2 regions of the Lysinibacillus sp. UBA5994 genome follow, and region 1 is predicted to be linked to the other one. Evidence: riboswitches for the same ligand, from Rfam matches in the RefSeq annotation. Region 1 holds a riboswitch; the other holds the start of a gene.
What was found. Region 1 has a riboswitch for cobalamin ahead of B3D98_RS02205 (ABC transporter substrate-binding protein). Riboswitches for the same ligand answer to the same signal wherever they lie in the genome.

Region 1 (5,393 bases):
GGGGGGTGTCGCATATTCAGTAGACTTTTGAACATCTGCTAAATTGCATATAAACCTATACCGCCCCGTAGCTTAACATCTGGAAATTCATTTTTTGTACAAAAACATTTTTTAAATCAAACTTTATTTTTTAAAAACATTCCCACTGCGAATATATTCAACATCTGCTACGTTTAAGCGAGCATTTACAACACGTGCAGCTGCAAATAAATAATCCGATAAGCGATTTAAATATTTTTGTACAACCTTTGGTACATCTTCAACTTCTTTCATAAGTGTCACCATTTCACGCTCTGCTCGGCGTGCAACCGTGCGTGCAATGTGTAAAGTTGCCGCTGCTGGTGCACCTCCTGGTAAAATAAAACGTTGTAAAGGTGGCGCTTCGTCTGATAAAGCATCTATACGAGCTTCAAGTACTTCAATCGGTTGCTCTGTTAATTTATAATGACGTTCTTTCATCACATTAGCAAGGTCTCCACCAGCATCGAACAACTCATGCTGAATTGTCTCTAGGTCTGTTAAAATATCCTTGAAAAGTGCTTGATCTAATTCACTTACGGCCTTCCCAATAAAGGAATTTAATTCATCAATTGCCCCGTATGTTTCCACACGTAAACTATCTTTATCAACCCGTCCTCCAATAAGACTTGTTTTCCCCGTATCGCCTGTTTTCGTGTAAAGCTTCATTTCTCTCATCTCCTAAAACTGGTTTTTATAATTCCTAATCGCCTGAACTGTTGTTTCATAGACACCCTTTGCAATCATTTTACCAACTTCCGTAATTGGGCCACCATACAGCATTTCTTCTCCTTTTTGAGTTGCAGCAATTAACAGACTATCTGTAGCAGTACCTGTTGCAATTGTTCCACTCCGCTCATCACGAATATTTTCTGATTGCAACGCCTTTGTTTTTGCCTCAGTTGCTGTCATCAATGCCTGAAAAAATGCCTCTTCCGATAAACAACCATTAACGATAACCCATGTATTAATAGTACCAATATATGGATCATCTTGTCTTTCATGTACTCGAGATACATCAACTGCATTGCCTACACCAGCTGTTACAGCTACGATTATACTGCCAAAAGGTGCTGAAAATTCATTGATGGCCACTAGAGCTGTTGGTACTGCTGTTAGCATAACAACAGTATTTGTAGATGAAAAATTTTCCCTTTTCAAAAATTCTTTAACTTCTCGTTTCACATCACTAATGACATAATCACCAGGAACTGAGCGATTTAATAAGCAATTATGCCAGCCAATACCTGGGTTATGAACTGCAGAAGATACGGTCTTCAGAGGAAGCTCTGATTGAAGTTGGATATATTGTTCAGTTATCGTAAAGTGCTCTTTTTTGATGACAGCTCGCTGCTGATAGTCTGTAGCTGCGGGCATCATTGTAATTTGAGGTTTTGGTATTTCAGGGTGAGCATATGTAGTCACCCGTGCTTGATAAACTTCTTCAATTTGGGAGGCAATTAATACTTCATGTGGTGCACCAAGTGCTCTCATTTGTCCGCTTTCCATCAGCAATAATTCATCACAATAAAGAGAGGCTAAATTCATATCGTGTAGTACCATAACGACTGTTAAACCACACTCCATGGCTTCCTTCCGCACCATATCTAAAATTTGACGTTGGTGTGCAATATCAAGATGATTCGTTGGTTCATCCAGCAGTAAGATTTCAGCTGTTTGAGCTAATGCCTGTGCAACAAAAACTCTTTGTTGTTCACCGCCAGATAAAAATTCCATCGGTGTATGCTCATATCGCTTTACACCTGTTTGAAGCATTGCATGTTGAACTGCCTTCTCATCTTGTGCAGACCAACTCGAGAAAAAGCCTGTTTGATGCGGGTAGCGCCCCAGTGAAACTGCCTCTCTCACACTGTTCGAGAAAGCATTTGCATGAAGCTGTGGTAATACAGCCATTTTTTTCGCCAAAGCACGAGCATTATAAGAAAGAATATTTTGTCCATCAATCGAAACGGTTCCAGCAGTAGCTGGTAAAATACCACTCATTACTTTTAATAATGTGGATTTCCCGCTACCATTCGGCCCTAGAATGCCAAGAATTTTTCCTTTTTCAACAGTAAAACTAATGTCCCTGACGATTGGTACATCTTCATAGCCACCTGATAGATGTTCAACAACAATCATGCCCGTACCCCCTTGCTTCTTCGCTGCTTATAAAAAATATAGGAGAAAACAGGTGCTCCAATAAATGCCGTAATAACACCAATTGGTAGCTCTCTTGGCACAATGATTGTTCGTGCTACTAAGTCGCAAATAATGAGTAATGTTGCACCATTGAAAAAAGATAATGGTAATAAGTGGCGATGATCAGAACCCCAAATCATCCTTGTCATATGCGGCACTACTAATCCTACAAAGCCAATTGTGCCAGAAACTGCTACAGCTGCTCCAGTTAGCATAGAGCCACCTGTTAATATCAAATATTTACTGCGCTTTACATTAACACCTAAATGTTTTGCTCGCTCTTCACCATACAACAAGACATTTAATTCTCGTCTTTGTGTCCATAGCATTATTGAACCTACAATCACAAATGGAATGATCATTTGGACATATGGCCAACCACGCATCGAAACAGAACCAAGTAGCCAGCCTATTACCTGACGTAATTCTTCACCAGATAAGGCAATCATTAATGAAATGAGGGAACCTAAAAATGAACTAAAAATAACACCTGTTAATATCAACGTTTCCATTTTTAATGAGCGGTCTACGAGTCTAGCAAAGCTCATAACAACTACCATCGTAATGATAGCACCAATCATACTGAAGATTGGCAGCGCATACAAACCGACAACAGGTATAGAAATACTAAAAAAGATCGTTAAAACAGCACCAACAGAAGCCCCTGATGAAACCCCTAGTGTATATGGATCTGCTAATGGATTTTTTAATAAACCTTGGAAAGCTGCTCCAGCAATAGCTAGAGATGCGCCTACTAGTCCCGCTAATAACACACGAGGTAAACGAATTTTCCAAAAGATATTGGCGGCTGTTTCATCAACCGCCTTATTCCACAATACTTCTAATGGAATATGAACCGAGCCTATCGCTACGCCACACCAGATGCTAATAAGAAGAAGCGTACATGTTAATGTATAGGCTAGTGCTATTTTTTTCACTTAAATACCTCAGGATAGATTGCTTTTGCTAATTCTTCTAGACCTTCAGCTAAACGTGGCCCTTGACGACTTGTCGTACTTTCATCTACCTGCACAATCGCATTATTTTTTACGGCATTAATCGTATCAAAGCCTGCACGTTTTGGTATTTTCGTTAAAATATCTGGTACATAATGATATGTCACCACGATGACATCTGGATTTTTTGCGATAATTTGTTCTGCATCAATTTTATACCAATTATCGCCATCTACAGCTACATTGTCTGCATTGATCATTTCAAGCATCGCGTTCATAAATGTACCATTGCCAGCTGTATAAATATCTGGCTCATCTGATGCTTCAACTAACACTTTTTTGGGTTCAACATCCTTGACTTTAGACAAAACTTCTTCTACTTTTGCCTTCATATTAGCGACAATTTTTTCTGCCTCTGGTAATTTCCCTGTAGCACGTCCAAGTTGCTCAATTGTTGTATATGTTTCATTAAAGTCTTGTGCATTTTTTACAACAAATACTTTCAAACCTGCTGATTCAAGCTGTGCAATAGCCTCTTCTGAAAGAGACATGCTAGATTCGTGTGAAAAAACGATATCTGGTTTTAAGGCAATAATTTTTTCAATATCGTATTCCATACCCCCAACCTTATCCTTCTCAGCTGCCTCTGGCGGATAATCGTCGTTGTCCGTAACACCAACTATTTCATCATTTAAACCTAGTCCAAAAAGGATTTCAGTATTACTCGGAATGAGTGAAACAATTTTCTCAGGAGGTGCTTCAAGTGTAATGTCCTTACCAAGGGCATCTGTTATCGTCATTGGGAATGTTGCTTCATCCACCTGTGCTGTTTCTTGCTGTGTTTGCTGCTCGTTAGATGGTTTGTTATCTTTTGCTTCCTGCCCACAAGCAGCTAGCAAGCCTACTGCTAAAAATGCTGATAATCCTATTTTCCAAAATTTCTTCATGTGAATCCTCCTTCGTTGATCCGTGCGACATTTCGCTTTACTCTACATCAAAATAAAACCCCTCATCTTTGATCGATGAGGGGGCAAAATCGCACCAAAAAACTGATACAAAATCCACCACCCTATCCTCGTAGGTTGTCATGTCGTTATAAAGGCAGGTCTCCTGGCTAGTGCTACTTGCGATTTTTCAAGCCTTCCCGAAATCTTCAGTGGCATCATTTGAAAAAACTCACACTTACAGTGGCGGGACCGCATCGGAATTACACCGATTTCCCTTTTCACTTTACTTAAGTAAAGAACCTTTATAATATTCAGTTGATTTCATTATACATGAAAATGAAAAAAGTCGCCTCCATTCAAGACGACTCCCCGGCCATTATACAATTTCAGAAAAGTATTGGACTGTTTTCATTTGAGCACCCATTTCTCTTAATGACCATGTCTGTTCTAAATAAACGTCTGCTAGTTTTTCATATTTCCCACCAAATTTATGTGCCCACTCAACCGCTATGACACTTTCATAAAGGTGAGCCATTTTTTCCGCCATACCTTTAGCTTCAAAAGTTTTCGTTGCCTCGTCTAAAGCGCTAAAAATTTGCAGTTTCACAGACATATTCGCCAATTGTTCTTTAACGATTTGTACTAGTGAGCTGTCAGCTAATTTGTCTAATCGTTCCTCCATCTCCTGTACAAACAGTTCATGAGCATGAAACTTATCTACTAAACGAATGAGTTCTAAGGCCAAAATATTAGCCGTCCCTTCCCACACCGTTAACACTTGGGCGTCTCTTAATAAGCGGGGCGTTACAAAGTCTTCTATATAGCCATTACCTCCGTGTAATTCAATTGCCTCACTAGCATAATGAACAGCTTGCTCTGCTGTTTCCTTTTTCATAATGGCAATATATAAACGATTCATAATAAGATCTTGCTGAGTTCCCTGTCCACTTGTCACTTTATCGTATAATTGGATAAGGTCAAAAACTGTCGCTACTTCCACGTGCAACTTAGCTGCAAATTTCCCTAAAGTATCCTGAATCATAGGGTACTGTGTTAAGGGCTTGCCAAATGCATGTCGATTGCTTACATAATGTTTTGCCTCTAAGAAGCCGCGACGCATAATACCAATTGAAGCGACTGCATTACAAATTCTAGAGAGATTTAGTGCTTCTAGCATATAATAAATCCCTTTATTTTGCTCCCCTACAACATAGGCAAGTGTACCATCAAATTCTACCTCACCAGAGGGAACTGCCCGAACGCCTAGCTT
Region 2 (5,393 bases), on a different contig from region 1:
AGAAAAGTTTCGTAATGGAGGAAAATTTTTCTTTGCTATTTTAATTTTTGGTAGGTATAACGAAAAAACCTAGCATTGTTAAAAGCTTTAGATCTGTTCTATTAATTGTTGTAGCTCCTGCTTGGAACGAGGGATGTTGATATTTTCCTGCAATAGCTTCTTTTTTTGCAAAGCTATGACCATTTCAAAAATCCATGGACGTTCAAGATGCGCGCGATGTAACAATTCGTCTTCATAAAACAAGGTGATTGGATCACCGTTATAAATAATTTTTCCAGCCTCCATAACAATGATTAGATCGGCCCATTCATAGGCGAGAGGTATGTCATGGGTTGCTAGTAAAATGGTTCTCTCACCATCATCTAAATTGGCTAAGTATTGTAATACTTGTGTAGCATAATAATTATCAAGACCTGCTGTTGGTTCATCTAACAAAAGGACAGAGGGCTCCATCGCTAAAACACCTGCCATTGCTACACGTTTTTTCTGACCTACGCTTAAAAAATGAATGGGTTTATCAAGCAAATCTTCCACTTCGGTTTGCGCAACGGCCCATGCTATTTTTTCTTCCGTTTTTTCAGTAGACCAGCCGAGATTCAATGGGCCAAATGCTATATCTTGCTTGACGGTCCCTGAAAAAAGCTGATGATCTGCATTCTGAAAAACAATGCCGACTTTTTGGCGTAGGGCCTTTAAAGCTTTTCGACTATATTCCAGATCGTTGCCTTCGAATACAATCGTTCCAGCTGTAGGTTTTAAAATACCGTTAAGATGCTGAAATAAAGTCGATTTTCCTGCGCCATTATGTCCGAGTATGGCGATTTTTTTACCTTTTGGAATGTCTAATGTAATATCTGACAACGCCTTCGTACCATCCGCATAGGCATAAGATAATTGGTTGAGTTCAAAATAAAATGCTGTCATGTAAAATACCCTCCATATACGATGAGGACTAGTAAAATAGCTGCCATGCCTAGCCAATTTTTCTTGCTATAAGAGCCCATCTCTTGCCAGTAGACGGCCTCGCCTCCACGTGATTGCATGGCATTGTTGAGCTCTCGGCTACGCTGAAACATTTCCACAAATAATGCCACAATAAGCATGGAGACAGAGCGTAGCCATTGCATCGGTGAATGATAGCCAAGACGTGCTTGCTGGGCGAGATGTATATTTTGCATGCTTTCTAAAAACATAAAAATAAAACGATAGATTAGTTCGACGAGCTCCACTAATAAAGAGGGGAGTCGCCATTGTCGTAGCACATAACATATTCCTTGTACGGAAGTGGTTAGAATTAAAAAGTATAAACAACTAATGCTACCAAGGACAATAAAGAACAGCTGTTGCGCTGCTAACACACTTGCATTCCCAATAAAGACAGTCCAATTCCTAAATGTAAACGACCAAATATGGGCAGGGAGTGTATTCGTTGATGATGTAAAGGAAAGTAAAATAGATACGAGACTTGTTAATAAGAAAAAGCTAGGTAGCAATAATAATTTGCCGTAGTATGCAAGCGGAATTTTTGCACCTAAAATGATAAAAGCACTCATTACAAAAAATGTAATGAGTGAAAGTCGTTCATCTCTCATGATGAGCGTTATGAGAAGTAGTCCAAGTGAAAATATCATTTTTTCTAGCGGATGAACGGACGCTAGCTTATTCAGATAGGCATACTTATCAATGAGTAACATAATGGTTAACCTTCTTTGTGTTTGCCACGCATATAGCCGATGAAGTAGCCAATAAAGCCAGCTCCTATAGCTGCCTGTAGCACGAATAATAAGCTTTCGATTTCACCACTTGGTGGCTCCCATAGACTTTCAAACCATGGTTCATATTCCGCATTAATTTCACCAATAGCTGCTTCTGCTTCTCCATCAGCACCACCAAATTCAGCACCTTTTTGTATGAATAAGGGAATGATGGCTAACAACACAACAATTGCTAATAACAATAAATTTTTTTTCATTTGTTAATGTGCCTCCTTTGTTGAGAAAACACGTAACGTTTTTAATTCGCTAACATTGTATTTTTTCAAGAAATTCATCACAATGACCGTTAAAATTCCTTCACTCACTGCTAAAGGAATTTGAGTTAAGGCAAAAATACCTGCAAACTTTGTAAAGGATGCCATAAAGCCTCCAACCTCTGAAGGAAAGGCTAGTGCTAGTTGTACAGAAGTCACAATGTATGTACCTAAATCACCAAGCATAGCTGCAAAGAATATGGCTAGTGAAAATGACAACCCTACTTTTTGAGCCCCTTTAAAGACAAAGTAAGCAATAAAAGGACCAACAATAGCCATAGAAAAGGCATTAGCCCCTAAAGTTGTAATTCCTCCATGAGCTAATAATAAAGATTGAAATAATAAAACGATTGTTCCAATTACACTCATTGCTAGAGGGCCAAAGAGTACTGTCCCAAGTCCTACACCAGTTGGGTGAGAGCAACTACCTGTAACTGAAGGGATTTTTAGGGCGGATAGCACAAAGGCAAAGGCTCCTGAAAGCCCCAAAAGCATTTTGGTTTCAGGATTTTCATCAATGGTTTTTCGAATAGAACGCAATCCTAGAATGATAAATGGGATAGAGATCACCCACCAAAAAATAGCCCATTCGATTGGTAAAAAACCTTCCATGATATGCATGGCAAAGGCACGTTTTGGCACGATTAAAAAGGCCAGTAAAAAATAACTAAGTTTCCACCATGATAATTTCAAAAAGCTTTCCTCCTAACTAATTAATAGATTTTTAGAATATTGCGTGCGTAATTAAAAAAAGCACTTCTCCTTAGGTGGAAAAGTGCATAGCTAAAAAAGCAAATAACAGTCTCATCTGCTAAGCCGCACACCTATCCTCGTAGGTTGAAACGATCACTTATTTTTCGGCAGGTCTCCTGGCTCTAGTTCAATGCTTTATAGGTCTTCCCATCCGTTGGACAGTGACATATTCTATAAAGCTCCCTATTACAGTGGCGGGACCGCGCCGGACTCAAACCGGCTTCCCTTTTAAGCAAAATGACAAGCACTTTGCACCGAAAAACATTCAAATTGTGAGATTTCACGACAAAGTGTAACATGAATTTCCATAAATATGCTATACCTTTTATGAAATTTTTTAAATTAAAGGTCAACGGTGAATATTCTGATAAAATTTTGTGCGCAAATTATATAGATTGTATAAATTTCATACCTAGTTCCATTCAAAATTGATAAATTTGTCATAAATTTTTAAAGAAATATTGAAATTTTAAAATAATAAGATATGATAAAGACAGTTTTCTATTTAAAATTCTACTAAAAATTTCATATAAAACGTCAATAAGTGCTCGAATAGCTCGAGATAATAGGGAAATTGGTGAAAATCCAATACAGCCCCCGCTACTGTAATAGCTGATGAAATCGCAAAGCCACTGGTGCAAACTTGGGAAGGTGCGACAGTAAAATGAAGCTTAAGTCAGGAAACCTGCTTATTTGATTGTGCATGCAAACTTTTCGGAGGGAGAAGTTGAAGCGAAAGCGGGTACCTGTATTTCATTCTATTCGTTTTTATTTGGCTTCTACAAAACCTTTACTCTTCGTTATAGAGTAAAGGTTTTTCTTTTTCCAAAAAGCAAATGAGGGGAGACAGAAGATGACAACTTGGAATTTAGAGGGGATGAAAACACATCTCTTTATTTGCAATGGCAGTAGCTGCATGAAAAAGGATGGGGAGGAAATTACCTTAGCCATTCGAGATGAGATACAGCGGCAAGCACTCGATCAGGAAATACATACGACAAGAACGCGCTGTAATGGACGCTGCAAGGATGCTTGTGTGGTAATCGCTTATCCTCAAGGAAACTGGTATCGTGTGCCATCAACAGAGCATGCTAGAACACTAGTACAAGATTTACATCATGAATCCTTATACAACGAACATGTCTTTACACTTCGTGAAGGTACATTACAGCGTACTGCTCAAACAACTGCCATTAAAGGGATCGAAAAGGTGAAAGAGGGGTAACAACATGGCGCAAAAAGGAAAAATTTTCGTAGTAGGCTTTGGACCTGGAGATTTTAAGCATATTACGACACGTGCAGTAGAGGCTTTACAACAAAGTGATATGATTATAGGCTATAAAACCTATGTAGAGCTGATTCAAGATTTAGTAAGTGCAAAATCGATTGTTAGTACAGGCATGACAGAAGAAGTGTCGCGTGCACAGGAAGCCGTTCGTCAAGCTGAAGCAGGGAGCATCGTCTCAGTAATTTCGAGTGGTGATGCAGGCGTCTATGGCATGGCAGGATTAGTCTATGAGGTGTTAATTGAGCTAGGCTGGACAGAAGCAACAGGAATTGAAGTTGAAATTGTTCCTGGGATTTCTGCGATTAATTCATGCGCTAGCATACTTGGTGCACCTATTATGCACGATGCTTGTACAATCAGTTTGAGTGACCATCTAACACCTTGGAATTTAATTGCAAAGCGTGTCGAGGCAGCTGCAATGGCGGACTTTGTCATTGCTTTATACAATCCTAAAAGTGGACGTCGAACAAGACAAATTGTCGAGGCTCAACGAATACTCTTAGAATATCGTTCGCCAGACACACCAGTAGGGCTTGTGAAAAGTGCCTATCGAGAGCGTCAAGAAGTGACCATGACAACACTAGCAGAAATGCTAGAACATGATATTGGTATGTTGACAACTGTCATTATCGGGAATTCGTCAACATTTTTCTATGACAATAAGATGATTACGCCCCGCGGTTACCAACGTAAATATACCCTGGGTGAAGAGAAACAGCCATTACGTCCACATCAACGTTTACGCGAAGAAAATGAACCTTGGGCAATGAACCAAGAGACGGGAACAGCGCGAAATGACTTTACGGCTGACCCTAATGCAGGGCGCTTTAATAAACCCAGTATTGCCGCTACGCCAAAGCCTAAAAAAACAGCTCTTGAAATGGCTACAGCGGCACTTGCAATGGTAAAAGGGACAAGCGCAGTCAAAGTAACACCGAAGCTTGTACAGCAAAAAATAGAATCTATTTTTGAATTAGCAGTAAGTCCTGGTGTAGCCAATAAGTTTTTTACTCCCCAGCAAATGATGACGTTAGCGGAGGTCGTTGGGGATGAGGGGACGATGGAATACACACCAGATCATCAAATTCATTTGAAAATACCAACGACTGCCCCTGAACAGATCACAGAGAAATTACAGGAAGTAGGGTTTTTATTAGCCCCGATTGGTGATGTGTTATCACTGAAGGCTTGTGATTTTTGCTACGGTGAAAAGGCTGATTCAATACCATATGCAGAGGAAATACAAGAAAAACTAGGCGGTATGTCCTTACCGAAGACATTAAATATTGGCTTTAATGGCTGTGGTATGGCCTGTTATCGGGC

Region 2: linked by a shared signal. The riboswitch ahead of B3D98_RS16965 (energy-coupling factor ABC transporter permease) and the one ahead of B3D98_RS02205 (ABC transporter substrate-binding protein) in region 1 are both predicted to bind cobalamin.

The regions. Positions count from the first base shown of each region.
Region 1 is NZ_DJAU01000007.1:11,457-16,849, forward strand. It holds gene B3D98_RS02190 (cob(I)yrinic acid a,c-diamide adenosyltransferase) at 124-687, opposite strand; gene B3D98_RS02195 (adenosylcobinamide amidohydrolase) at 700-2,160, opposite strand; gene B3D98_RS02200 (FecCD family ABC transporter permease) at 2,157-3,158, opposite strand; gene B3D98_RS02205 (ABC transporter substrate-binding protein) at 3,155-4,123, opposite strand; cobalamin riboswitch at 4,260-4,442, opposite strand; gene B3D98_RS02210 (acyl-CoA dehydrogenase family protein) at 4,500-5,393, opposite strand, start outside.
Region 2 is NZ_DJAU01000056.1:142,394-147,786, forward strand. It holds gene B3D98_RS16950 (energy-coupling factor ABC transporter ATP-binding protein) at 88-924, opposite strand; gene cbiQ (cobalt ECF transporter T component CbiQ) at 921-1,694, opposite strand; gene B3D98_RS16960 (energy-coupling factor ABC transporter substrate-binding protein) at 1,700-1,972, opposite strand; gene B3D98_RS16965 (energy-coupling factor ABC transporter permease) at 1,976-2,722, opposite strand; cobalamin riboswitch at 2,872-3,056, opposite strand; cobalamin riboswitch at 3,308-3,489, shown strand; gene B3D98_RS16970 ((2Fe-2S) ferredoxin domain-containing protein) at 3,636-4,007, shown strand; gene cobJ (precorrin-3B C(17)-methyltransferase) at 4,012-5,393, shown strand, end outside.